One region of the Paenibacillus barengoltzii G22 genome, then DNA from elsewhere that is predicted to be linked to it. Evidence: riboswitches for the same ligand, from Rfam matches in the RefSeq annotation. Region 1 holds a riboswitch; the other holds the start of a gene.

Evidence for each region. Region 1 has a riboswitch for S-adenosylmethionine ahead of C812_RS01635 (methionine ABC transporter ATP-binding protein). Riboswitches for the same ligand answer to the same signal wherever they lie in the genome.
Region 2: linked by a shared signal. The riboswitch ahead of metA (homoserine O-acetyltransferase MetA) and the one ahead of C812_RS01635 (methionine ABC transporter ATP-binding protein) in region 1 are both predicted to bind S-adenosylmethionine.

The regions. Positions count from the first base shown of each region.
Region 1 covers NZ_KE159652.1:319,441-338,672, forward strand. Annotated here, with positions in the region: gene C812_RS01565 (peptidoglycan D,D-transpeptidase FtsI family protein) at 1-1,795, shown strand, start outside; gene C812_RS01570 (metal ABC transporter solute-binding protein, Zn/Mn family) at 1,994-2,968, shown strand; gene C812_RS01575 (metal ABC transporter ATP-binding protein) at 2,990-3,748, shown strand; gene C812_RS01580 (metal ABC transporter permease) at 3,753-4,706, shown strand; gene C812_RS01585 (metal ABC transporter permease) at 4,708-5,601, shown strand; gene C812_RS01590 (prohibitin family protein) at 5,767-6,609, shown strand; gene C812_RS01595 (Cof-type HAD-IIB family hydrolase) at 6,723-7,523, shown strand; gene C812_RS01600 (DUF456 domain-containing protein) at 7,534-8,019, shown strand; gene C812_RS01605 (putative polysaccharide biosynthesis protein) at 8,071-9,705, shown strand; gene C812_RS01610 (DUF2515 family protein) at 10,384-11,691, opposite strand; gene C812_RS01615 (thioredoxin family protein) at 11,839-12,207, shown strand; gene C812_RS01620 (COX15/CtaA family protein) at 12,360-13,355, shown strand; gene C812_RS01625 (UbiD family decarboxylase) at 13,531-15,297, shown strand; gene C812_RS01630 (Cthe_2314 family HEPN domain-containing protein) at 15,312-16,028, shown strand; SAM riboswitch class I at 16,156-16,312, shown strand; gene C812_RS01635 (methionine ABC transporter ATP-binding protein) at 16,402-17,415, shown strand; gene C812_RS01640 (methionine ABC transporter permease) at 17,415-18,083, shown strand; gene C812_RS01645 (MetQ/NlpA family ABC transporter substrate-binding protein) at 18,147-19,028, shown strand.
Region 2 covers NZ_KE159653.1:815,279-824,278, reverse strand. Annotated here, with positions in the region: gene corA (magnesium/cobalt transporter CorA) at 223-1,158, opposite strand; SAM riboswitch class I at 1,648-1,777, shown strand; gene metA (homoserine O-acetyltransferase MetA) at 1,898-2,833, shown strand; gene C812_RS12105 (aminotransferase class I/II-fold pyridoxal phosphate-dependent enzyme) at 2,851-4,041, shown strand; gene C812_RS12100 (trans-sulfuration enzyme family protein) at 4,038-5,201, shown strand; gene mqnC (cyclic dehypoxanthinyl futalosine synthase) at 5,399-6,535, shown strand; gene C812_RS12090 (putative sporulation protein YtxC) at 6,654-7,565, shown strand; gene thrS (threonine--tRNA ligase) at 7,958-9,000, shown strand, end outside.

The sequences.
Region 1 (19,232 bases):
GGTTCGAGGATCGATTCTGTCCGCCGATGGAGCGAAGCTGGCTTATTCCACACCAATCCAAACCTTATATTTGACTTTACAGAAAAGTAACTACGATTCAACAACTGAAACGGGCAGAGCTAATTTGACGGAAGCTGAGGCCCTGGCGAAAGAATTGAAGAAGGTGTTTGATTCGTATGGCGATCCCAGCGCACAGATGACGGAGGAAGAGATTCTGGATGCGATGGATCTGAAATTTCGCCGCAGCAGCGGGTTTGCTCCACGTCGTATCAAGAGCAACCTGACGGAACAAGAAACCGCCTATTTCCTTGCTCAAAAAAGCAGGTTTCCTGGAATAGACATCATTGAGGAGTCGGTGCGCCACTATGACCCTGATTTGGTTGCGGTGCAAACAATCGGTTATCTAAAGAAGTTCCAATCCACATATGATTTGGCTTGGTATCAGCCGATACGGGAACGACGAAATGCCGACCCGGCGCTGCAATACACGGAAGACGAGTTTGTCGGCTTCGATGGGTTGGAGCTATATTATCAGCAGGAACTGCGGGGGAAAAACGGATATAAGCGCGTGCCGATTGATCCGCGGAACATGGTGAATGGCGTTCCCGAAATCGTACCACCGGAGAAGGGGTACGATCTGCATACGACAATCAATAAAAAGGTGCAACAGGTCGCAGAACAGGCGATTCTGGATCAAATCGAGTGGGTTCATCAAAACCTAGTATCCGGTAGAGTGCATCCTCACGCCAAAACGGGTTATGCCGTGGCTATGGAAGTCGACACTGGAAACGTCATCGTGATGGCCAGCATGCCGGATTATGATACGAATGTATGGCAAACTGGCGGAGTATCCAATGAGGTATGGAACCAAATTTCGTCAAATTATCGGAATGGCACGGTATGGCCGTATTCCTCCGGGCGCTCCGACCACGATTTTGAGTCCACCGTGTATCTGGGTTCGACGATCAAGCCATTGTCGGTGTTGATCGGCTTAAACGAAGGTTTGTTTACGACCAAGACGAAGTACAACGATCGAGGGATCGCTTATTTCGGCCGCAACGATTCAGCGAGTGTGCGGAACTCCTCCGGGCATGTCTACGGCCCCCTTTATCCGAAAGATGCCATTCGCGTATCGTCCAATGCATTTATGGTCGATATGGTCGGGGAGAAGCTGTACAACAAATATGGAGCCAAAGGGATTCAGGTTTGGGACGATTACATGAAGCAATTTGGGTTAGGCGTCCCCACAGGAATCGATTTGCCTGATGATTTCCGAGGGATCTTGGATTATAAAGACGAATCGCAGACGGCATTGTCCCGCTTGGCTTATGCTTCCTTCGGGCAGCAGGGCAAATATACGACGATGCAACTGGCGCAATATGCCGCAACGCTGGCCAATCGGGGAAAACGCATGCAACCTAGACTTGTGCAGAAAATCACCGATGCCGAAGGCCAAGTGGTGGTTCAATTTGAACCGAAGGTGCTTAACGAAGTGAAGATGAAGGAGGCCTATTGGGATGAAGTTATTGAAGGGATGCGAACAACTGTGAACGCCTTTGATGGGTTTCCTTACGATTTTGCCCGCAAGACGGGAACTTCGCAGCAGGATTACAGAGGAGAACTGTTGGATAACGGCGTGTTTATTGCATTCGCCCCAAGGGAGAAGCCGAAGCTGGCGGTGGCGGTTGTAATTCCCGAAGGAGGCTTTGGGGCTTACAGCGCGGCACCGGTTGCTCGGAAAATTTTTGATGCATATGATCGGGAATACGGTTTGGACGGTAACCCTAAGAAGTAAATATAGGATTAAACGAAGCCTTGCTCGCGATGAGCAGGCTTTTTTTGTTTTATGGGAAATTCCTCTTGCTTTTTGGGAATCTTTTGCTTAGAATTTGCCCTAAGGAAACATTTTTATACAAATAAAACAAAAAGGTATCAAGTAAACAAGTGTTCTCTTGTACAACATTAAATCAAATTCGAGGAGAGGAGTAGCAAAATGGACGAAATGAAGATCAAGAAAAGCCCGTTTGAACGGGCCAAAATGACGCTCGGCGTGCTGGCGTTCATCGTATTAGTGGCTTGTTCCAAAGTACAAGATCAGGTTGATCATGTTCGCGCATCGGCTAATGATTCCCCCGTTAAGGTGGTGACTACGATCGGCATGATCACAGATGTCGTTCAGGAGGTTGGCGGCGAGCAGGTTGAAGTCACCGGTCTAATGGGGCCAGGAGTGGACCCGCATTTATACAAGGCGTCACAGGGGGATATCGAGAAGCTGGATCAGGCGGAGGTCGTGTTTTACGGTGGATTGCATTTGGAAGGGAAAATGACGGAGATTTTCGAGAAATTGGAGAAGAAGAAGCGGACTGTGGCGGTCTCGAAGGACATTGATCCAAGCGAGCTGCGCTCTGGTGCAGATGCCGGGGGGACGCAGTACGATCCGCATATATGGTTTAACGTACGGCATTGGATCACAGCCACGCAAACGATCCGCGACACGTTGTCGGCCTACGATCCAGACCATGCCGACGTCTACCGGAAGAACGCCGAGGCGTATATTGCCGAATTGGAGAAGCTGGATGCGGAAGTGAAGGAGCGGATCGCAGAAATTCCGGAGCAGGACCGGGTGCTGGTCACGGCTCATGATGCTTTTGGCTACTTCGGAGATGCCTACGGCATTCAGGTGATGGGTCTGCAGGGAATCAGTACGGCGGCGGAATACGGTTCAAGGGATGTCGCCAAGCTCCGAGACTTCCTGGTTGAGAATAAGATCAAAGCCGTATTTGTTGAGTCGAGCATTCCGACCAAATCGATGGAAGCGGTGATTGCCGGAGCTGCGGAGCTGGGGCATACGGTAAAAATCGGCGGCGAGCTGTATTCCGACTCGCTGGGAGAACCAGGGTCAGAAGCGGATAGCTACATCGGGATGGTCCGTCATAATGTCAACACGATCGTTGAGGCCTTGAAATAACTTTAGAGAGAGGGATCCAAAATGAACGTTTATCCGCTTGAGGTGAACCGATTAACCGTTGCTTATCAGAAGAAGCCGGTGTTAAGATCGGTTTCTTTTCACATCCCGGAAGGGCAGTTGATTGGGATTCTAGGTCCTAATGGAGCGGGGAAATCTACGCTGCTAAAGGCTGTACTGGGGCTGCTTCCCACTCTGGACGGTGAAGTTCGCATCTATGGGAAGTCCTATCGGGAGCAACGCAAATTGATTGGCTATGTGCCGCAGCGCGAATCGGTGGATTGGGATTTCCCAACGAATGCGCTGGATGTTGTGATGATGGGGCGTTACGGCCAGCTTGGCTGGTTTCGCCGCCCCGGAGTCAAGGAACGGCAGATCGCGCTGGAATGTCTCGCGAAGGTGGGAATGGCGGAGTACGCCGGGCGCCAGATCAGTCAGTTATCCGGCGGACAACAGCAACGGGTCTTTCTGGCGCGGGCTCTGGCTCAAAATGCGCAGGTGTATTTTATGGATGAACCGTTTGCCGGCGTCGATGCCACTACAGAGAAAGCGATCATCGCCCTGCTGCACGAATTAAAGGAGCAAGGGAAAACGGTGCTGGTGGTACATCACGATTTATCTACAGTACGGGAATATTTTGATCATGTGCTGCTGCTGAACGGTGAGTTGATTGCCGCCGGACCTACTGAGGAGACATTTACACCGGAAAATTTGCACAAGACGTACGGCGGGAAGATTGCTATGCTGGCCGATTTCGGTGCGGTGCCTGCGGGGAAGGTGTGACGTGATGCTAACGACAGTATGGCAATGGATCACGGATCCGAACCTGCAGTGGATTCTAATGGGATCCTTGTTGCTTGGCTTGGGCAGCGGCGTCATCGGCTCTTTCACTTATCTTCGCAAGCAAAGTCTGCTTGGAGATGCGTTAGCGCATGCCGCGTTGCCAGGAATCTGCATCGCCTTTATGCTAAGCGGCGTCAAATCCGTGGGTCTGTTTATGCTTGGGGCCATCCTCGCCGGGGTGACAGCGACGTTTGGTATCTCCGCCATTATCCGCTACACGCGGATCAAGCAGGACGCAGCGCTCGGCATCGTGTTGTCGGTGTTTTTTGGCATCGGCATCGTGTTGTTGACCCAAATCCAGCATAGCGGCAACGGGAACCAGAGCGGGCTCGACAAATATTTGTTTGGTCAGGCGGCTTCCATGATGTTGGCTGACGTTTACTTGATGGGCGCGGTGTCCGTGTTGCTTATTGCGATATGCGCGTTGCTTTTTAAGGAGTTGAAGCTGGTGAGCTTTGATCCCGGGTTTGCCCGGGGCATGGGGCTTCAAGTAGCTTTCCTTGAACAGTTGCTGCTAATGATGACCGTGGTGGCGGTTGTCGTGGGCATTCAAGCCGTGGGCGTGGTGCTCGTAGCCGCCTTGCTAATTACCCCGGCTGTGGCTGCGCGGTACTGGACGGATGCGCTGGGCGTGATGGTTGTGCTGGCAGGTGTGTTCGGAGCACTGTCAGGGATTACCGGTACGCTGATCAGCTCCACTTTATCGAACTTGCCAACTGGTCCGGTGACGGTGTTAGCGGCGACCGCTTTGTTTTTCGTCTCCGCTGTGTTTGCGCCAAATCGGGGTTGGCTGGCTAAGTGGATACGACGCTGGCGCAGCCGCAATGAAATCCAGCAACCGATGGAGTTGGCGATAATCAAGCAAGCCGGGAACACGGTCGAAAGGGGGGCGGAATAACATGGCGGATTTTTGGATTATATTAACTGGTACGTTGGTTGCGGCGACGTGTGGAATCTTGGGCTGCTTTTTGGTCTTGCGAAAAATGGCCATGGTTGGGGATGCCATCAGCCACTCTGTGCTGCCCGGCATCGCCATCGCGTTTCTGGTCAGCAGCTCGCGGGACTCTTTGCTGATGCTGATCGGGGCCGCTGTGCTGGGGCTGATCACGGTGTTCTTCATCCAGATGCTGCAACAAAGCGGCTTGCAATCCGATGCTTCGATTGGCATTGTGTTTACAGCGCTGTTTGCCGTTGGTGTGATCCTGATCAGCCGGAACGCTTCGCATATCGACCTGGATCTAGACTGCGTCTTATTTGGTGAAATCGCCTATGTGCAATGGGATACCTGGATATGGAACGGCTACGATATGGGGCCGATCGCGGTCTGGATGCTGGGCGGGACGCTGCTTATCGTACTCGCAGCCATCTTGCTCTTCTACAAGCAATTTAAGCTCTGTGCCTTTGATCCGGCATTGGCGGCTGCAATAGGCATTCCGGTTGCATTGTTCCACTATCTGCTGATGGGGCTTGTTTCGCTGTCGACGGTGGCCTCTTTTGAGAGCGTAGGGGCGATTCTGGTCGTCGGCATGTTGATCATCCCGGCCTCGGCGGCATATCTGCTGACCGATCGACTGAGTGTAATGATCGGTTACAGCGTGCTGATCGGGGCGATCAGCGCAGCCGGCGGTTATTATGCGGCCAAATGGCTGGATGCTTCGATCGCCGGTTCGATGGTCACGGTTGCCGGTGGGTTATTCCTGCTGGCATTCCTCTTTTCGCCCAAGCATGGTTTGATCGCTCGATTCGGGAGGAAGCAGCTGAAACGCGATGAACTGCATTCTGCGGCCGCTTAAGTCAGCAAGAAACGCAATATAATCGTGAAAATCGCTGGTTAACACAAATATGGCACGTTTTTGTCAAGTTTTTGCCACCAAACGACGACCTTCTCCGTATTACTTAATATAGTTAGCCGGTCAATCGTTCCGGTTAGACCACATATTAAGGGGAGAGGGATTCATATGGAGACAGGAACGCAGCAGCAAACCAAGAGGAATATGTCCGTGGGGAAATGGATTTCTACGGCCATTATCGTCATTGTCGTCCTGATCGTCGGATCCAACAGTTATGCGCAGGTCGAATATGGTCATGTCGGCTTGTACAAAACGTTCGGGAAGTTAAATGATAATATTTTAGGCCCGGGCATGCATTTTAAAATACCGTTTGTTCAAACCGTCATTCAGGTGAATACGCAGGTGACCAAAACGGAAACAGATACAACCGCATCATCGAAGGACCTGCAGCCGGTATCTACGCATGTTGCCGTGAACTATTCGGTGAACAAGGAGTCGGCTTACAACCTGATGAACAATATCGGTGGCAATTACGATACGGTCATTATTAATCCGGCGGTGCAGGAGATCGTCAAAGAAGTGACAGCTCGTTACCAAGCTGAGGAATTGATTGCCAAGCGTGACGTTGTAGCCGGAGAGATCAGCGAGCATTTAACCTCCCGTTTGGCCAAATACGATTTAATCGTTAACGAAATTAATATCGTCAACTTTAAGTTCTCCGACGCATTTAACCAATCGATCGAAGCGAAGCAGGTAGCTCAGCAGCAGGCGCTGAAAGCGAGCAACGACCTGAAGCGGATTCAGATTGAAGCGCAGCAGAAGATCGCTCAGGCGGAAGCTGAGGCAGAAGCGCTGAAGCTGAAGAAGCAGGAGGTTACACCGGAACTCGTGCAGCTGAAACAGATCGAAGTGCAGGAGAAGGCGCTGGAAAAATGGGACGGCAAACTCCCGCAAGTTACAGGCGGCGCCACACCGTTCATCGATATTGAGTCGTTGACCGGACAACGTTAATCTGAGAGTTTTTTGAGTGGTGCGAAGCCGCCCTGGTGGGCGGCTTTCATCATGCCTATGAGTGACTTGTCCTTGCTTCACTAAGCTTTGTCGGAGTTCGGGATTATGGTAAAATGGCGGTATGCTGTTTAGAGAGTCAGAAACTTGCGGATGGGGGGAGCTGTCTGTTGTTGAAATATAAACTGTTGGCGCTCGATATGGATGGAACTTTGCTGAACGACGATCTACAAATCTCGCCGGAGACAGAACGTTGGATCCGGAAGGCGGCGGCGGCAGGAGTCCACGTCTGCTTGTCGACAGGAAGAGGCTATCGGGAAGCAGTTCCGTATGGCGATCAACTTGACCTTGGGACGCCGATGATTACGGTAAACGGAAGCGAAGTGTGGAAGTCCCCGCATGAGTTGTACCGTCGGGTGCTGCTTGATCGATCACTCGTTTCGCGAATGTACGACATTTCCCGGGAAAAGAATGTCTGGTTCTGGGCCTATGCCGTGGAAGGCAGTTATAACGAAGGGAACTGGCAACCGGAATTATTGGAAAAGAATTATTGGATGAAGTTTGGTTATTTTACCGAGGATGATGAGGTGAGGGGAGAGATTTTGCGGGAGCTGCAAGAGATGGGCGGCCTAGAAATCACGAATTCCTCCCCGCACAATTTGGAGATTAACCCGAAAGGGATCAGCAAGGCCAGCGGCATTCAGACGGTGTGCGGACTGCTTGGACTCGAGATGTCGGAAGTCGTTGCGATCGGAGACAGTTTAAATGACTTGGCTGCGATTGAAGCCGCGGGTCTGGGCGTTGCGATGGGGAACGCCCAAGAGGCTGTGAAGGAGAAGGCCGATGTCGTGACCACGTCGAATAATGAAGATGGCATTGCTTGGATTATTCGGGACTATATTTTGACAGGGGAGTGAGAAAATGGCACTGTCCGTGATTGGCTGGATTTTGGTGATTGCCCTGTTTGCTGTGGGGATGGCCGGAGCGGTGTATCCCGTACTGCCTGGAGTGCTCGCCATATATTTTGCCTTTTTTGTGTACGGATGGTTTTTCTCGTTTGAGTCGTTTGGCCCCTTCTTCTGGATATTACAAACATTGATCGTGGTCGCGCTGATGGTGGCGGATTATGCGGTCGGGGCTTGGGGTGTCAAAAAATTCGGCGGCAGCAAGCTATCTGTCTGGCTGAGCACGATCGGCATTATCATCGGACCGTTTGTCATTCCGGCTTTTGGTTTGGTTCTTGGGCCGTTGCTGGGTGCAATGATCGGGGAATTGATTAAGGGCGAGTCGCTCAGCAAATCGTTTAAGGTAGGCATCGGTTCTGTGGTTGGTTTGCTTAGCAGCATGGTGGTCAAGGTGATTTTGCAGCTGGTGATGATCATCGTGTTTATCATTTGGATCGTTGCATTTTAGTCATCATTTTAGTTAGCACTCATATGGATTGCGGGAAAGAAGGAATTGCTTTTGTCCAAGAAGGAATCGTTTATTAAAGGCACGTTAATTTTGGCGGGGGCGGCGTTGATTGCCCGGGTGCTTGGCTTGTTCCAGCGCGTACCGTTGGAGCATATTCTAGGTATCGAAGGGAATGCGTCTTATTCTCAAGCTAATGCGGCCTATTTTATGCTGTTAACTTTAGCCACGGCAGGGATCCCGAGCACGCTGAGCAAAATGGTGTCGGAGCGGCACGCGTTAAACCGGCCGGAGGAGGCGCGGCGCGTATACCAAGCGGCGCTGCTCTTTGCGGGTGTAGCGGGCTTGGTGATGTTCGTGCTGCTGTATGCCTTGGCGCCCTATTACGCGGTAGCTTCCGGCGTTCCGGAATCAGTGGTGGCTATTCGTGCCCTGGCGCCGGCCTTGTTGCTGTTTCCGCTGATCGCCATGATCCGTGGTTATTTACAGGGCCGGAATATTATGATCGCCGGGGGCGTTTCGCAGGTGATCGAGCAGATCGTGCGGGTGGCAACCGGGATTATTTTGGCGTTTGTGTTGTTCCACTGGGGTTACTCGGGCGAAAAGATCGCGGCCGGCGCAACGTTTGGCGCAGTGCTCGGCGGGGTTGCGGCATTGATCGTGATGTTGGTGTACAGCTTGAAGCTGCAACGGAAAGACCAGACCGAGGGACAAGCCAAACCGCGGAGCGTTGCCGGTCGTCTGCCGTTTAAGCGGATTTATGCGGAAATCTTTAAGCTGTCGATTCCGATTGTGTTGACCGCATTGGCGGTACCGGCGGTTAACTTCATCGACAACTCGATCCTGAAGCCGCTGCTGACCGGACAAATCGGCTCTGGACAAGCTACCTACATTCTCGGGATTCTCGGCAACCGGGCGCAAATGATCGCGGGGATTCCGCCGATTCTGGCGATCGCGCTCAGCCAATCGCTGGTGCCGATCATTTCCGCCGCATATGCGCGGAAGGATCAGGAGCATTTGCAGCGTCAGGTCACCTTGGCGATGCGGGTGGCCGTGCTGAGCGGGATGCCGATCATCCTTGCATTGGGCACGGCGGCCTACTCTGTGAACGGGTTGCTGTTCAGTACACGGGATGGCAGCAGCATTGTCGCGTTGCTGACGTTCGCAACGATTTTTCAAATTACAATGATGACCAGTAACTCGATTCTGCTGGGGGTAGGTAAAGCCAATTTGTCGATGGTGCATGTGGCGATCGGGATTCTCGTGAAGCTCGCAGCCAGCTATGTGTTTGCGCAGTTTTGGGGGATTTATGGCATCATTATCGCCACCGGACTCTGTTTCTTCGTCATTACGCTGCTGAACGTTCGAGCAATGAAGCAAATCGTACCGTTTTCTTTGATGGGAAGCCGCTGGGGCGGTTTTCTGGTCACGGTTGTGGTGTTGTCCGGTGTCGGCTATGGCTTAAACCAAGCCGGCATTCAAATGGTGGACCTGATGCCAGCGCGGGTCGCGTTCTTCCTGACCTGCTGCATCGTTGGCGTGGCAGTGGTGGCACTCTATCCGGTGCTGCTCATCCTGTTGCGCGTCGTCCGTAAGGACGAGCTGACCAGCTACCCAGCCCCCCTCCGCAAAATCCTCTCCCCGCTCATGCGTTTACAACGCGGCGGCCGAGACCGCCAGGTGGGCTAATATTAGAAATCATGAAGCAAATTTAAGCGACTAGTGGATGCGCATGTGTCTGCTGGTCGCTTTTTTTTGCACCATTATCCCCTTGGTTCAGGGAAGTAGAAGTGCGGGGGCGCATCAATCAGGTGGATCTGGAGGGGATTAGGTCGTGTCGTGCGTGTCACGTAGGGGTGTGGTTGTATGGTTGTATCCCGCTGGGAACTTTTGCACGATTATCCCTTTCGGTCAGAGAAGGTAGAAGGTAGAGGGTGCGAGGGGAAGCATCGTGTGGTTTGACAGTGGGTAGGCGGCAAGTCGTTGGGGAAAGCTCGATGCTCCAAGGGTGTGCGGCTGGGCGCTTTTGCACCATTATCCCTTTGGTTCAGAGACGTTAGAGGGTTATCCCCTTGGTTCAGGGGGAGTTGGGTGTGAGATGGGTATGAAATAAGTAGGTAATTAGCAGGCGCATATAAGGCGCATATAAGGCGGTTAGGTGTTGGTCCTTGTGTTGTGTTGGTTTAATTGCTTCAGTTTAAAATAGCTTTGCCTGATTTAACGGGATAATGGTAAAAAAGAGCTGGCTCGGGAGGTTCCTTGGCGGTAGGAAGCTGAGCTTGGAGCTGGAGCATGTGAAGCGCTTCAGCCACATGGTTAGTTCGGTGACAGGAGTGGGGTTGACGAACAAGCTCAACCCCGCTCCTGTCATTGCTCCTCCACCGCATCGTGCACAAATGCGGTGGTGAGGATGCCGTTCCTGTGCGAGCGGCTGATGTCGCACAGGAACGGCGCTTTTGGCGCGCTGATGTCGTCCAGCGCGCGGGTGTCCTTGAGCCAATCCTCCCTAGAGATTGGCTCATAGGCGGTGTCGCCCCAAGCGCTGAGCAGCTTGGGGCTGTAGAGACGCTGGCCCGGCGGCAGCGTCTCCTGGGCGAGAAGCTCTGACCCCTGAACCTTGGCGGTCAGAGCTTCTTCTAAATTGGCCGTGAACAGTTCCGGCCAATAATCGGCCCGCGAGCCGCTGTGCGGCACGCTCGCGGCGAAGCGCTCCGCGCCGCTGCGTACGGCGCGGTAGCCCATCAGCATCGCGTACAGGCTCTTGCCTAACGCGATGCGGGCTTGCAGGCTGCCGAAGTCGGAGACGGTGCGCCCCGCGAGGCGGCGCACTTTGCTCCCGGCAGCCCCGTCGCCCCCTTCCGCCGCTTCGCTCAGCGGGAACACGATCTGGTTTAATCCCGCCAAGCTGAACAGGCGGAAGTTCAATTTGTCCGTGACCTGCTTCTGGAAGTAAGGATGGCGTACCACGCGTTTTTCGATATAATTTTGCTCATTGATAATGAGTCCGACGGTTAGCAAAGCGCTGCCGCGGTCGATCCAAAACCGCTCCCAAAACGGCCGCATAAAACGCGAAACGTGAAAATACGGCAGTAGGTGGAACCGGCTGGCCCCGAGCTCCCGGCTTTTCATATACAGTCTGAGCTGCGGATAAGCGTCCTGAAAAATCAGGGCGTTGCACCGCTCCAGAAACCGATACGTGAGCCGCTTCTCTTCCGCATCAATCGCATCGGCCATACGGCTGCTTTGCAGATCTGTCATGTTCCAGCCGGCGTTCCGTGAAACCATATGTGCGAGGAAGGCCCAATGCAGCTCCGGGCATGCTTGATAGCAGGCGAGATAAGCTGCCGTCCGGCTGATATTGTTGGCTCCGGCCAGACGGGTCTCCTCCGCGATCGCTTCGGCCAACTGCAAATCCTCAGCGCTGTAATCTTCTCCTGCTGATGCGGAACGAGCGGCCGCAGAACGCCGCAGCAACTCCTCGATTTCACTGATGACCGTTCGGGCAGCCGCTTCGTTCCAGCCCAAATCCACCGTCTCTTTCCGCAATTCAGAGGAATCGGAAAGAACGGCGGTTTTATTTTTGAACATCGTTGAGATTGCGGCGGGCAGGCTGGACATCCATCTTTTCAGGTTGACGGCCTTCCCGTTCCCGGTGTCTTGGCGGTGGTCTTTCATGGATTCCGCCTCCCTTCTACCTTGGATCGAGCGTCCGAATATTTGGCGGCCGGCTAGGCATAATACTATCCAGTATGTCCAAAAAGATTGACTTCCACTCCCGCTTTTGGTTGACTAGAAGTATCCTGATGAAAGGAAGGATCATTTATGAAAAAAATTACATCCCCCGCGGAATTTCAAGTCAGCATTCAATCCAGCAACCTGATCGTAGCGGTTTTTAAAGCCGACTGGTGCTCGGATTGTAAATTTATAGATCCATTTATGCCTGAAGTTGAGGCGAAATACGAAGGTCGTCTGACGTTGATTGAAGTCGACGTTGACCAAGTCGGCGACGTCAGCCAGGAGCAAAACATTCTTGGAATCCCCAGCTTCGTAGCCTATACCGATGGCCGCGAGCTGGTTCGATTCGTGAACAAGCTTCGCAAATCCCGTGAGGAAATTGAGGATTTCCTGAACAAGGCGTTGGATGTGTATCATACGCTCCATGACACGCCGGAGACTCGGGATACGTTATAATCTAAAATCAAACGGATGCCATTATATTCATCACACCGCCGCAGGGACTTCCCCTTGCGGCGGTGTCTATTTTTCAACATTTTCTATGAAAGTGGTTACTTGATCGGTTATAATGAAAAGGATTACCGATTAACTTAAAGGTGTGAACCGTTTTGCATACGAAATTTTTAAAATGGCTCAGTTATGCCTCTTGTTTTGTAATGTTTCTGGCGACTCTTGGGGGCAGCGTTGTGACCAAAACGGAATCCGGACTTGGCTGCGGTAATGATTGGCCGCTTTGCCATGGGAAGTTTGTCCCTGCACATACGCTCGCTTCCATGATTGAATATTCTCACCGGGCAGTCAGCGGGGCGGCCGGTTTGTTTTCTTTGGCAGCGTTCATCGCGTTTTGGATGTACCGGAAGAACCGGAAGGATTTGCAGTTGTATTCCTTGATGGCCTTAATTTTTGTTATGGTACAGGCTGTGATGGGGGCGATGGCGGTCATTTACCCTACGTCGTCCGCCGTTATGGCGCTGCACTTCGGGTTCTCGTTGATCGCTTTTGCCAGCTCGATCATGCTCGTTCTCGGCATCCGCGAGGAAGAACGCGGACAAGCTGACCGCAATGCAGGGCGTCGTTCGCAAGACCCTGTGCGTCCATCTGGATCGGGAACCCGCGTGTCCAAAGCGTTCCGCAATTTGACTTGGTTTGCGACGGCTTACACATACATTGTCGTTTACCTCGGTGCGTATGTCAGCCATACGGACTCGGCGGGTGGCTGCAGCGGTTGGCCGTTATGTAACGGGCAGCTTATTCCCGGTTTATCCGGTGGGGAAGGGATCGCCTTTATTCACCGGGTTGCGGCTGCTCTGTTGCTGGTCGTGATCGCCACGGTGGGCCATTTTGCCTTCCGCAAGCATCCCGAACTGCCGGGCATCCGTAAGCTGGGCGTTGCCGCCACGGTGCTGGTAATCATTCAAGTGCTGACCGGGGCAACCATCGCGCTGACGATCAACAACTACCAGATTTATCTTTTCGCTTCGCTGGCGCATATCATCGTGCTGGCCTCCTTGTTTGGGGTTCTATGTTATTTAAGCGTCCGAGCCTGGCAGTTGAGCCGAACCGCCAAGGAGGTACAGGCTGCACCGGCTGATAAAGCCGTTTAACCTGCGCTTCATGGCGTTAGGTTTCGGGGACAACTTCCGCGATTGCGCCGGGATTGTCATGAATCTGTAGAATGACTGGGCATCCCGAGGGGGATGAGGTAAGGTATACTTTTGTCTATAGTGTAAAGTTACGTAACGACCGGGCGCTGACCCGGTCTTTTAGGAGGATCAGGAGATGAGCTACAAGAATCTGCGTCAATGGATCGATGCACTGCAAAAAGAAAACGACCTGGCAATCATCGATGTGCCGGTTGATCCTTACCTGGAGTTAGCCGAAATTCACCGGCGGGTCATCGATGACGGCGGCCCGGCTTTGCTGTTTACCAATGTCAAAGGTACGCCTTTTCCCGTGGCAACAAATCTGTTCGGAACCCCTCGCCGGGTGGAGATGGCCTTTGGCCCGCGACCAGAACAGCTTGCTAACCAATTGGTTGACGCGATACATAAACTGCTGCCGCCGACACCTAAAGCGATTTGGAATGAGCGCGGACTGATTCGCGACGTTTTGAAGGTTGGCATGAGAACGGTATCCAAAAAAGACGCCCCGATTCTTGACGTCTGCCGAACGGAAGCGCCGCTGAAAGACCTGCCGAAGGTGACCAGCTGGCAGAAGGACGGCGGTCCGTTTATTACGTTGCCGCTGGTGTATACGGAAAATCCGTTGCAACCCAAAGAAAACAATCTGGGAATGTACCGGATCCAATTGTATGATGATCAAACCACCGGCGTGCACTGGCAAATCCAAAAAGGCGGCGGGTTCCATTACCATGAGGCGGAGAAACGCGGCGAACCGTTGCCGGTATCCGTGTTCCTGGGCGGACCTCCAGCGATGATTGCCTCGGCGATTTCACCGGTGCCTGAGCATCTGTCCGAGCTGTTGGTTGCTTCCTTCATTCTTGGTGAGAAGCTGCCGATGGCCGAAAACCCGCTGGGCGGTCACCGCATTCCGGCCGAATCGGAATTTGCCATCTTTGGGCTGGTGCCTCCGCATGAGCGTCGACTGGAAGGGCCTTTTGGCGATCACTTTGGCTATTATTCCTTGCAGCATGAATTCCCGGTGCTGCATGTTGGCCATATGTGGCATCGGAAGGATGCCATCTACCCGGCAACCATCGTTGGTAAACCGCGTCAGGAGGATTATTATCTGGGCGATTTCCTGCAAAAGCTGCTGTCGCCGGCCTTCCCGATCGTCATGCCGAATGTGCGCTCGCTTTGGACGTATGCGGAGAGCGGATTCCATGCCTTGAGCTCGGCGGTTGTTCGGGAGAGCTATTCCCGTGAAGCGCTGGTGTCCGCCTTCCGGATTCTTGGGGAAGGTCAACTTTCACTGACCAAATTCCTGATGTTGACGGACAAGCTGATCGATCTCGCCGATTTCCGTCTGCTGCTGAAGACGGTTCTGGAACGATTTGATCCACGCATGGATTTGTTTATTCTAAACAACACTTCGCATGATACGCTGGACTACACCGGCCATAAGCTGAATCACGGCAGTAAGGCGATTCTGATCGGCGTAGGCGAGCCGATGCGCGAGCTGCCTCGGGCGTACGAGGAAGGCGAAATCGCGGAAATCGATTCGATCCAAGTATTTCATGACGGATGTCTTGTCGTTTCTGGTGCATCCTATGAGGACGAGCCGGAACTGGCCGAGCGTCTGCTGGGTCGTCTTCGCGAACGCGGGACCGCTTGGCCGCTGGTGGTGCTGGTGGATAACGCCGAAGCCGCGGCTCATGATCAAACGGCGTTCCTGTGGACGGTGTTTACGCGGTTTAATCCGGCCAGCGACATCTACGCGGCTTCCGAGGTGCGCCAGCATCATCTGTCCTACAGTTTGCCGCTCGTTATTGATGCCCGCATGAAGCCAGGGTACCCGGATGAGCTGTTCCCGCAAGAGGATATCGTGTCCTTGGTGGATCAGCGTTGGAAATCCTACTTTCTGTGAAATGAGGAATGCCTATGCTGCGAAGCTTGCTTGGGGAGCCGCCTCGCCAAAATGAGGGGCGGCTGGCCGATACGATCAGCGCGATGACGCAGACCGTGAGGCTGCTGCAGAAGGAAATCAAGGAGCATCAAGACCCTACGCATGATTTCCGCAAGCTGGAGATTTGGGTGCACGGATTGATCTCTTCGTTGGATGAGCTCGAACAATGCTTATATGCCGCTACCTTTTTTCGCCAAAAGGTACATACCGAATTTGTTGAAGACATGGACCCGGTGGAACGGGCGGATTATGCGAGATATGTGTATTTTTACAAGGATGGGTTCATTCGCGTGTTCTCGGCGCTGGACAAGCTTGGGACGGTGCTTAATGAACTGTTTGATTTGAACACGTCGAAGGTGAAGTCGCGGTTCTCCTATTTTACGGTGTTGCGCCAATTTACGACGCTAAAGATTCACACTGAACTGGGGAGCCGGTTGAACGCGATTAAAGAGAAGTACCGGGAAGCGTTAGGCGTGTTGCGGCGCCGGAGAAATACGGAGATTCACTACATGAACTCGGAGATGAAGGACGACTTGTGGCAACGGCATCAGGCGTTGTTCGGCAAGGTTGCCCTGGAGGACCTGGATCAGCATATCCGGGATCTGGAGCAAGGATACCAAATGGTTTGTGACACCTACTTCACGGTATTTGACTACATCAATCATAGATGGAAAAAAATTACGGCGATCTAATCCGATCGCCATTCTTATTTTTCCTCTTTACAAAACGAACAAAACTCATTATACTCATCAATAGTTTTACATGACAGGTTAACATTGATGTAATTTCACAAACGACTCTTTTAATTTCATATTTTATTTCTTATCGAGAGAGGCGGAGGGAAAGGCCCGATGAAGCCCAGCAACCGATTCGCCCGTGAATGATGCGCGGAATGAAGCGCACTCATCACGGCCGAATGTCATGGTGCTAATTCCTTCAAAACCGATGTGATTTACTCGGTTTTGGCAGATGAGAAGGCATTGTCTTTACGTAAAGAGAGCCCTTTGAATCTGTTAGGGCTCTTTTTGTTATATTTCCGCATGTTAGGAACAGGAGGTTAGCCGATTGATTGAACTGAAGGGCATTACGAAAATCTATCGCACCAAAAAAACGGCAACCCCCGCACTGTCCGGATTAAATCTGAGCGTTCGCAAAGGGGAAATCTTCGGCGTCATCGGTCATTCCGGTGCTGGCAAGAGTACGTTGATCCGGTGCATCAATTTGCTGGAGCGCCCGACCGAAGGCGAGGTTTGGGTCGGCGGGGTGGAGCTGACGAAGCTTGGCAAACGTGAGCTGCAGCAACAGCGCCGCAAAATCGGCATGATTTTTCAACATTTTAATCTGCTGTCCTCGGCTACCGTTTATGATAATATCGCATTTCCGCTGACGCTGATCGGAACGCCGAAGGCGGCCATTGCGGAGAAGGTCAATGAGCTGCTGGCTCTTGTCGGCTTGGAGGAACACCGTGACAAGTATCCGGCGCAACTCTCCGGCGGTCAGAAGCAACGTGTTGGTATCGCCCGGGCCTTGGCCAGCGAACCGGATGTGCTGCTGTGCGACGAGGCCACCTCGGCACTGGATCCGCAGACGACGGATTCCATCCTGAAGCTGCTGCTGGACATCAACAAGCGGTTCCAGCTAACGATTCTGCTGATTACGCACGAGATGCATGTCATCCAAAGCATCTGCGACCGTGTAGCGGTTATTCACCAAGGCGGTATCGTAGAGGAGGGGCCGGTGACGGAGGTGTTCCTGAAGCCGAAGCATCCGGTAACCCGGGAGTTTATTCATCGGGAGTCCGGGGATGAAGGCTTGAAGCTGGCGACTTCGGTTCCGCATCCAGAGTGGTCGAAGCTGGTGAAAATCACGTTCTTAGGAGCGAAAACCTACGAATCGGTCTTGTCCCAAGTTGTTCGGGAAACGGGCGTCAACTTCGCCATCCTGCAAGGCACGATTTCAGCGATTAAGGATATCCCGTACGGTCAACTGACCGTATCGTTTGAAGGTGAAGATGACCGGGTGGAGCGCACGCTGTCGCTCCTGCGGGAACGTGACCTTGACGTGGAGGTGATCGAATAATGGCTGGATTGGATCTCGGAACCATCGATTGGGCGGAGATGGGAACGGCGACACTAGATACGCTGAAGATGATGGGGTTTGCAACCTTGTTTACGTTCTTGATCGGGCTTCCGCTCGGGGTGTTGTTGTTCACCTTCTCACGTTCTCAATCCTTGGTATTAGGTTGGGTTTACCGGATCATTTCGCTCATTGTTAACATCCTTCGCTCGGTTCCGTTCATTATATTGATCGTTGCGTTGATTCCAGTCACGCGGGCGATCATGGGCGTATCGACCGGTGTGGAAGGGACGATTCCGCCGCTGGTGATCGGGGCGGCCCCGTTCTTTGCCCGCTTGGTAGAAACGGCGCTGCGCGAGGTGGATCGCGGAGTGATTGAAGCATCCCAAGCCATGGGCGCTTCCTCATTCCAGATCATCCGCAAGGTGCTGCTGCCAGAATCGCTGCCCGGCCTCATCGCAGGCATGACGATTACCGTAGTCACGTTGGTATCCTATACCGCCATGTCAGGCATGGTCGGCGGCGGTGGTCTCGGCGACCTGGCGATCCGCTACGGGTATTACCGGTACGAGACAGGAATCATGATCGTTTCGGTGATTTTTATGGTCATTCTGGTGCAGGTGCTGCAAATGCTGGGTGACCGCTTGGTGATTTATTTTACGCGGAAATAAGGAAACTTAAATATATAACACCATCCTTATTCAAAAAAACATTTTTAAGGGGGAGAACCTGCAATGAAAAAATGGACTTTATCTTTGTTAACGCTCGTATTGGTACTGGTACTGGCCGCTTGCGGGAGCAATAATGCCGCGAATAACGGGGCAGCAGGAAACACGGCAGGTGAAACGTCAGCCGCTGAAGGGAACGCCGCAGATTCGGGGAACCAAACTGCAGCTGAACCAGTGAAGCTGGTTGTAGGTGCTACCGTACCACATGCTGATATCTTGAAATTTATCGCGCCGAAGCTGAAAGAAGAAGGCGTTGAGCTGGAAGTTAAAGAATTCACCGATTATGTGCAACCTAACGTACAACTGTATGAAAAAGAGCTGGACGCAAACTACTTCCAACATCAGCCTTACCTGGATGAGCAAAATAGCCAAAACGGCTTTGACCTCGTACCGGTTGTAGGCGTACACGTTGAACCGTTTGGCGCATACTCCAACAAAATCAAATCCGCTGACGAGCTTGCGGACGGCGCGACGATCGCGATCCCGAACGACCCGACCAACGGCGGCCGCGCACTGCTGTTGCTGCAAAAGCAAGGGTTGATCAAACTGAAGGATGACGCTGGAATCACAGCAACTGCGAAAGACATCGTGGAAAATCCGAAAAACCTGAAGTTCAAAGAAACGGATGCAGCTATGCTGCCTCGTCTGCTGCCAGAAGTAGATCTGGCGCTGATCAATACGAACTTCGCGCTGGAAGCGAATTTGAACCCGACGAAGGACGCCTTGTTCATCGAGGATAAAGATTCGCCATACACGAACCTTCTGGTTGCTCGCCCAGACAACAAAGATTCCGAAGCGATTCAGAAGCTGGCGAAGGCGCTGACTTCCGATGAAGTTCGCACGTTCATCAACGATACTTATGAAGGTGCTTTGGTACCGGTATTCTAAGGAACAAGAAGCTGGATGATCCCGCTGCGTGTGCAGCGGGATTTTTATTTTTATTTGGGTAGCTTAAGAGCGCCAGTCGTATCTAAACTGCAAAAGTGCAGTCCATTTCCGGCAAAACCTTCGATTTTACGTCGATGAAATGTAAAAGCGGCTAGGCCCCCTAAATCCGGAGTCCTGACCTACAAGTTTTGTGTTATCGCAGTC
Region 2 (9,000 bases), on a different contig from region 1:
GTCAGGACTCCGGATTTAGGGGGCCTAGCCGCTTTTGCAGTTAAGAGCCGATTTAGGGGAGAATCGCGGCAAAATAACTGCACTTTTGCAGTCACGCTCGACTCGCCTAATTCAAAAGATCAGTCGGGATGATTTAGGCGCACGTCCAACAAGAGACTAATGCATACGTCTCGCCCAACCCAAAAGGCCAACGCGGACCTCAGCCCGTGTTGGCCTTACTGTTTATATCCAATCTCTCTTCCGGAAGATGAAGTACATCCCTAAACCAAGCACGCCCATAATGCCAAGGACGATAAAATAGCCGTATCGCGAATGCAGCTCCGGCATATTGTCGAAGTTCATCCCGTAGATCCCGGTGATCAGTGTCAGCGGGATGAAAATCGTCGTAATCGCGGTGAACACGCGCATGATTTCGTTGGCGCGGTTGGCGATGGCGGCCTGGTAGGCCTCGCGTAAGTTGCCGACGAGCTCGCGGAACGTGTCGAAGTTCTCGGAGATCTTCACGGCGTTTTCGTAGATGTCGCTGAAGTATTTTTGCAGCTGGTCGTCGATTAGACGAAGATCTTTCTTGTTTAAAATATTGATGACTTCCTTCTGCGGCCCAAGCACCTTCTTCAGCCACAAAATTTCACTTCGCAGCCCGATGATTTCGTTCAGGTGCGAACGTTTGGTATGCATCAGAATGTCTTCTTCCAGCTTCTCGATCTTCACTTCGATTCGGTCGCCGACGGTGAAGTAGTTATCAACCACCAGGTCGACCAGCAGGTACAGGAATCGGTCGGGCTCGCTGACCTCCTGCTCCCACAGGATCGGCTTCACCGCACGAAGTTCGTTGATCTTCTGTTTAGTAACTGTAATGATATAATGCCGTCCCAAGAAAATGTTCAGTGCACGCAGGAAAATTTCCTCGTCATCATACCGAATGCTATTTACAACGATGAAATAGTGGTTGTCGTAGGTTTCAATCTTTGGCCGTTGCTCTTCTTCGCTTAAGCAGTCCTCCACAGCCAGATCGTGCAGCGAAAATAAAGGCTGCAGCAGGGCAAGGTCATCCACCCCCGCGTCGATCCAATAGAAACCTTCTTCCGGAGCGGTGGTTGTTAATTCCACGTCCTCAACGGGGGTAAATACGCCGGCTAGAACATGACGGATTTTCATAAGCTCTCACTCCCTTTCCCCGGGCCTGAAGGCCTGGGATGCTCTTGTTGCAGCATAGGAAAGGGACCAACCGCGGGTTCGCCCGGCAACGATCAAAAAGGCGTTTATGCAAACACCGGGAAACGAAAGTGCCCTCTACGTTCCGCAGGCACCCAGCGGGTCGGTATCCTATGCAATTGGTTGACCTGGGTATTCCTCTGCGGACTCGGGTCGCCTTCCATTCTCGGTTTCACCTCGCTATAATCAGGTTACATGTCGATTCGTCAAACCCTAGGCCCGTCTGGGCCCAAAGGCACTTGTCTAGTATAACGCCAGCGAATGAAATGTTTCAACCCAAAAGTATACTATGTGCACGGGAGCCAAGCGGTCCATGAATACCGTGTGATTTTTCTCGCAGAGTTCTTGACGGAATGCCATCTGATACTTTAAAGTGAATGTCAGGGAGTACGGGCAACGGCCCAGACCCCGACCCTAACTAAATACAGCGAAATCTTATCAAGAGCAGGTGGAGGGACTAGCCCGATGATACCCGGCAACCGGCGATGACAACCATCGCAGCGGTGCTAATTCTTGCAGAACCGTCCGTATCGAATACGGGGCGGCTTCTGAGAGATGAGAGAGGCGCATACCGAATACGTAATGACCTTTCTCCCCGTGAGAGAGGTCATTTTTGTATACACGGCCCCTCGAAACGGATGTTGAGTTGAGAATGACGCTACGATTAAAGGAGTGAAACCACATGCCGATTAAAGTCCCGGATCATTTACCGGCCAAGGACGTGTTGACCAACGAGAATATTTTTGTCATGGATGAAAGCCGTGCCTATCATCAGGACATCCGCCCGCTGCGGATCGCGATTCTGAACCTGATGCCTACCAAGGAAACGACGGAGACCCAAATCCTGCGTTTGCTGGGGAACACGCCGCTTCAGGTGGAGATCGTTCTGCTTCATCCGAGCACGCATACCTCAAAAAATACGTCCGCAGAGCATCTGGAGATGTTCTACAAAACGTTTGGCGATATTCGCAATCGCCGCTTTGACGGCATGATCGTGACAGGGGCACCGGTCGAGCAATTGGATTTTGAAGAAGTGAACTACTGGGAAGAGTTGAAGGAAATCTTCGAGTGGTCCAAAACCCATGTCACATCGACCATGCACATCTGTTGGGCCTCTCAGGCCGGATTGTATTACCACTATGGCGTTCGCAAGGTTCCCCTGGCGAAAAAATGCTTTGGGGTCTTCTCCCACACAGTCAACGATCCGAAGGTGAAGCTGCTGCGCGGATTTGATGAAGTATTCCAAGTCCCGCACTCCCGTCATACGGACGTGGAACGTTCGGACATTGAGCGGGTGCCGGAGCTGCAGATTCTGGCGGAATCGGAGGAAGCCGGCATTTACTTGGTCGCCACCCGTGACGGGAAGCAGATCTTCGTAACCGGGCACTCCGAATACGATCCGGATTCGTTGAAATGGGAGTATGACCGGGATATCGCGAAAGGCATGGACATCGATCTGCCGGTGAACTATTTCCCGAATAACGATCCGACACGCGCCCCGCGTTCTTCCTGGCGGGCCCACGCAAACTTATTATTTTCCAATTGGTTAAACTACTATGTGTATCAAGAAACGCCGTACGATATCGATCAAACGGCCGACTTTGTATATGAGATATAAAAGTGGAGGGATTGCAGGTGGGGGAGAGAAACAAGGAATGGCGTATCGAGAGTAGATTGGCACAAATCGGATCGGTCGATGAACCAGTCACAGGCGCGGTGAATTATCCGATATATCAAGCCACGGCGTTTCGGCATCCGCGCCTGGGGCAAAGCACGGGCTTCGATTATATCCGTACGAAAAGCCCTACCCGCAAAGTGCTGGAAGACGCAGCGGCGGCTCTGGAATCCGGCGATGCCGGGTTTGCCTGTAGCTCCGGGATGGCCGCGTTGCAGACGGTATTTACGTTATTTTCGCAAGGCGACCATCTCATCGTTTCGTTGGACCTTTACGGAGGCACGTATCGCTTGCTAGAGCGGATTATGTCCAAATTTGGCGTAACCGCATCTTATGTGGATACCAACGATTTGGATGCCCTTGAACGTGTACGTCAAGAGAACACGAAGGCCGTTATTATTGAAACGCCAACCAATCCGCTGATGATGATTACGGATCTTGAAGCGGTATCGACATGGGCACGGTCCCACGGCCTGCTCACGATCGTGGACAATACGCTCATGACGCCGTATTTCCAGCGGCCGATTGAGCTTGGTGCTGACATCGTAGTTCACAGTGCAACCAAATATTTAGGCGGCCATAACGATGTTTTGGCCGGCCTGATCATTACCAAAGGCGAAGAGCTGTCCCAGGAGATGGCGATTCTGCACAACTCGATAGGCGCGGTGCTCAGCCCGTCCGATTCGTATCAGTTGATGCGCGGCATGAAGACGCTGGCGCTGCGGATGGAGCGGCACGAGAGCAACGCGCTGGCAATCGCCAAATTCCTGCAGACCCATCCTCAAGTAGCCGAGGTGTTCCACCCGGGCTTGGAGGATCACCCAGGGTATGCGACGCAACGGAAGCAGTCGAGCGGCAATACGGGGATCTTCTCCTTCAAAGTCACGGATGCTCGGTACGTTGAACCGGTGCTGCGCAATCTCAATCTGATTGCATTTGCCGAAAGCCTTGGCGGCGTCGAATCGCTGATGACCTATCCTGCGGTGCAGACCCATGCCGACATTCCGGAGGAAATCCGCAATGCGGTTGGCGTGGATGATCGGTTGCTGCGGTTCTCCGTTGGCATCGAGCATGTCGAGGATTTGATTGCGGACCTGAGTCATGCACTGGAAGCGGCACGGCAGGAAGTTGAAGGGGGACAAGGCGTATGAGCAGGCAGGAGAAACGGGACAACAAATTTGAAACGAAACTGATTCACTTCGGCAGTGAGGTGGACGAGGCTACCGGCGCATCCAGCGTACCGATTTATCAGGCGTCCACGTTCCATCATCACGATATTTTTAATCCGCCGCATCACGACTACAGTCGTTCCGGGAATCCGACTCGGCAGGCGCTGGAGGATTACATTGCCGTATTGGAAGGCGGGGTCCAGGGCTTCGCGTTTGCCAGCGGGATGGCCGCGATTTCCACCACGCTGATGCTGCTCTCGGCTGGCGATCATATTATCGTGACCGAAGATGTGTACGGGGGTACATATCGGCTGTTGTCCAATATTTTGACCCGGATGAACATTGAGACGACCTTTGTAGATATGACCCAGCCGGAATTGGTGAAGGCGGCTCTGAAACCTAACACGAAAGCTGTCTATATGGAAACGCCTTCCAATCCTACGTTAAAAATCACCGATATCGCGGAAATCTCCGCGTGGGCGCGGGAACATGGGTTGCTTAGCATCGTAGATAATACGTTTATGACGCCGTACTACCAGCGTCCGATTGAGCTGGGGACCGATATCGTTCTGCACAGCGCAACGAAATTCCTCGGCGGACACAGTGACGTGTTGGCCGGTCTGGCGGTAGCTCGGACGGAAGAAATAGCCCGTCAGCTGAAATATGTGCAGAACGGGCTTGGTACCGTCCTCGGCGCGCAGGATTCCTGGCTGCTGATGCGCGGCATGAAGACGCTGGGAGCGCGGATGGCGCACAGCGAAGTGAGCGCGCGCAAGCTGGCCGACTGGCTGAGTCGGCGGAGCGACATCGAAGCCGTGTACTATCCCGGCCTGCCAAATCACCCCGGCCGTGAGGTTCAGGAGAAGCAATCCACCGGGTATGGTGCGGTGGTCTCCTTCGATGTTGGGTCGGGCGAGCGGGCCAAGAAGCTGCTGAATCAAGTGAAGCTGCCGCTCGTTGCGGTCAGCCTGGGTGCCGTCGAGAGTATTCTCTCCTACCCGGCGATGATGTCGCATGCTTCGATGCCGCCGGAGGTTCGCGCTGAGCGGGGCATTACCGACGGGCTGCTGCGTTTCTCCGTCGGACTGGAGGACATCGACGATTTGCTCGCCGATTTGGATCAGGCGCTTGTCAACAGCTGAATAGGCTCGTGAACGAATTAAAAGGCCGCATTATGCGGCCTTTCTCGCTTTTTTCTATGAAGTGCCCTTGCTCCTTTGGCGTCTGTGCCGTGATTGGGTGCTGTTTTTCCTGGGCGGACTGTGTTACGATTGAATTAACATTTTAAATTTTCAGGTATCGCCTGGGATTCATTTATTTGTTCTAAGGAGGCAGTGAAATGACTGCAATCGACGATATATTAAACAAAGCGCTGCAGGGCGGACGCCTGGATTTGGAGGATACGATCCGATTGTTCGAATCTGACGAAGTGGAGAAGATTGGACATACCGCCAACATTTTGATGGAGCGCAAGCATCCTGAACCGATCACCACGTTTGTGATTGGGCGGAACATTAACTATACGAACATTTGTGACGTATATTGCCGGTTCTGCGCTTTTTACCGTCGGCCGGGCTCTGAGGAAGGGTATGTGCTTCCGGACGAAGTAATTTTTCAGAAAATCCAGGAAACGGTAGACGTCGGCGGCACAGAGATTCTGATGCAGGGCGGAACTAACCCGAATTTACCTTTTAGCTATTATACGAACTTATTGAAGGCGATTAAGGAGCGCTTCCCGAACATCACCATGCACTCGTTCTCTCCTGCGGAAATCATGAAGATGAAGGAAGTCTCCGAGGGGCTTTCGCTGGAAGAAGTTTTGCGCGAGATTCATGCAGCAGGTCTGGATTCCTTGCCGGGCGGCGGAGCTGAAATTTTGGACGACCGCACACGTCGTAAAATCAGCCGCTTGAAAGGCTCTTGGAGAGACTGGATGGACGTGATGCAAACGGCCCATAAAATCGGCATGAACACGACCGCCACGATGGTGATCGGGTTCGGCGAGTCGATGGAAGAACGGGCGCTGCATCTGCTGCGCGTGCGGGAAGCACAGGATGAGTGCATCCAGAACGGGTATCCGTCCGAAGGATTCCTGGCCTTTATCCCGTGGACGTTCCAGCCGGACAACACGAACCTGAAAGCGGAACGGCAAACACCGGAATCCTATCTGAAAACAGTCGCGATCAGCCGGATTGTGTTGGATAACATCAAAAACCTGCAGTCCTCTTGGGTAACGATGGGTCCGGAAGTCGGCAAATTGTCGCTGCAATACGGATGTAACGACTTCGGCAGCACGATGATTGAGGAGAACGTTGTATCGTCCGCCGGTGCAACACATAAAGTAAATATCGAATCGATCTTGTCGATTATTCGTTCCGCAGGCAAAGTTCCGGCGCAACGGAATACAAAATATGAGATTTTGCGCGTGTTTGATGAAGAAACGACGGTCGAACGCGATTTCATTATGCAAAACTAATTTGATCCGACTCTAAAATATTGCTGGCAGAACTGCCTTTCATTCCATGAACGGTTCCCGTATATCCGCTACCTTCCCACCATATACTTGGAGAAGGAAGCGGAAGGGGGCCAGATTCATGGATTTTTTTACTGTACGCGTCAATTGCGGTTCCGCCGAATCGGAGGAACGGTTCAAAGCTTCGTTACAGGAGGCTGTCAGCAGCTTACATAACCGTGAGGTACGGCTTCGCTTTCAAGCGGCCGCAGGCGGGATGCTGGAGGCGGTGCTCATGGGAAGCCCGGAAGCCAGCGACGGGGAGCAAGCTGCTGGCGATCTACAACTGATCGACTGTTTGTCACAAGGTATCGCAGAGTACATCGTCCGCGAGAAGGAAGCAGTGATCGCCGCCCGAGTCATGCGACGGGATTACAGCTTCGAATCCCGCGAAGAAGCGGAGCAGGTGCATGAAATGGTGAACCGGCTTCTGGCCGAAGATGCGGTTACCGGCTGTGCCCGTGATCAACGCAAAACGATGGTACAAGAAGCACTGCGTGAGTATTTGCAGTCTTCCTCCCAGCTCCATCTAGAAGGGTTCGTCTGGTTTCGCCTCAAGGCTTATGAGGACAAGCTGCGTGAAATTGTAAACTATGCCGTAGACGAGTTTTTGCTCGACAAGCAGTATGAGGAATTTATTGGGCTGCTGCAGTATTTTGTGTATTTCCAGGAGCCTTTGACCCCTTTAGTCCATTTGATGCATAAGCAGGAATCTGAATTTGCGATTCTGAACGAGCAATTTACGCCGATTCGTGTGCCGGCATCCGGCGGGGTTATCGCGCGGATTGCCGATCAGGAGATGCAGATGGAGGACGTGATCGTCAGCACCTTGATCTCCCTCTCCCCGGACCGGATATTAATTCATACTCAGGAACCTGATGCCCAGGTGATTACGACGATCTCGCGGATATTTGGCGAGCGGGTGGAGATCTGCTTGTTATGCCCGCATTGCCAGCTATTCCATCAGGAGATGCGGCGCCTAGATCAAGGATAATGATGAAGACGTTTCTTGACGAACGGGGAAGTTCGCATTATAATTACTTGCATTAAGTGAACTACCTTAAATAGCGTGGACAAAGACATGAGCCAGAAGGCTTGAACGGTACAGAGAGAGGGAACTTGGCTGGAATTCCCTTCGGATTCGCTTTTGGTTTACCCCTTTGTAGCTGTATTCCCGAACCTTCGTGAAGTAAGGAATACCGGTTCATTCCCGTTAACGAATGCCGAATTAAGGGCCATATCCGAGTGTGATGCACGGGTGAGTGTTGCGGATTGGCCGAATGAGGGTGGAACCACGGGTATATAACGCTCGTCCCTTTCCGGGACGGGCGTTTTTTAATTTGTCCGCTTCCGGTAACCAATTCTATTTTTAGGGAGGAAATCAAGGTGGCAGTATCAGTTGTTTTGCCGGACGGTTCGGTTCGGGAGTATGCGGAAGGCAGCAGTTTGGAGGATGTGGCGGCTTCGATCAGCAGCGGGTTGCGTAAAAATGCGCTGGCCGGGAAGATCGATGGTAAAGCTGTCGATTTAAATACGAAGCTGGTTGACGGCGCGAAAGTGGAGATCATTACGGCGGATTCCCAGGACGGACTGGAAATTATGCGTCACAGCTGTGCGCACTTGATGGCGCAGGCGGTAAAACGCCTGTACGGCAACAAAGAAGTGAAGCTGGGCGTCGGTCCGGTGATCGAGGACGGATTCTACTACGACATGGATCTGGAGCATCCGCTCAATCCAGAAGATCTGCAGAAGATTGAAAAAGAAATGGAACGCATTATCGGTGAAAACCTGCCGATTACTCGTCGTGAGGTGAGCCGTGAAGAAGCGTTAGCGATTTACACCGAGCTCGGGGATCCGTATAAGCTAGAGCTCATTCGCGACTTGCCGGAAGACAGCGTCATTTCGATTTATGATCAAGGCGAATTTTTCGACTTGTGCCGCGGGCCGCACGTGCCTTCGACCGGGAAGATTAAAGTGTTTAAGCTGCTGAGCGTGGCCGGTGCTTACTGGCGCGGCGATAGCAAAAACAAAATGCTGCAGCGCGTATACGGCACTGCCTTTATGAAGAAGGCAGATTTGGATCATCATCTGCACATGTTGGAGGAAGCGAAGAAACGCGACCACCGCAAGCTGGGTAAGGAACTTAATATCTTCACGTTCAACAACCTGGTTGGTCAAGGCTTGCCGATCTGGCTGCCGAAGGGAGCGACAGTTCGCCGGACGCTGGAACGTTATATCGTTGATATTGAAGAAAGACTGGGTTATCAGCATGTATACACTCCGGTGCTGGGGAACGTCGATTTGTATAAAACGTCGGGTCACTGGGAGCATTATCAAGAAGACATGTTCCCGAAAATGGCGATTGATACGGAGGAATTCGTACTTCGTCCGATGAACTGCCCGCACCACATGATGGTGTATAAGAGCGA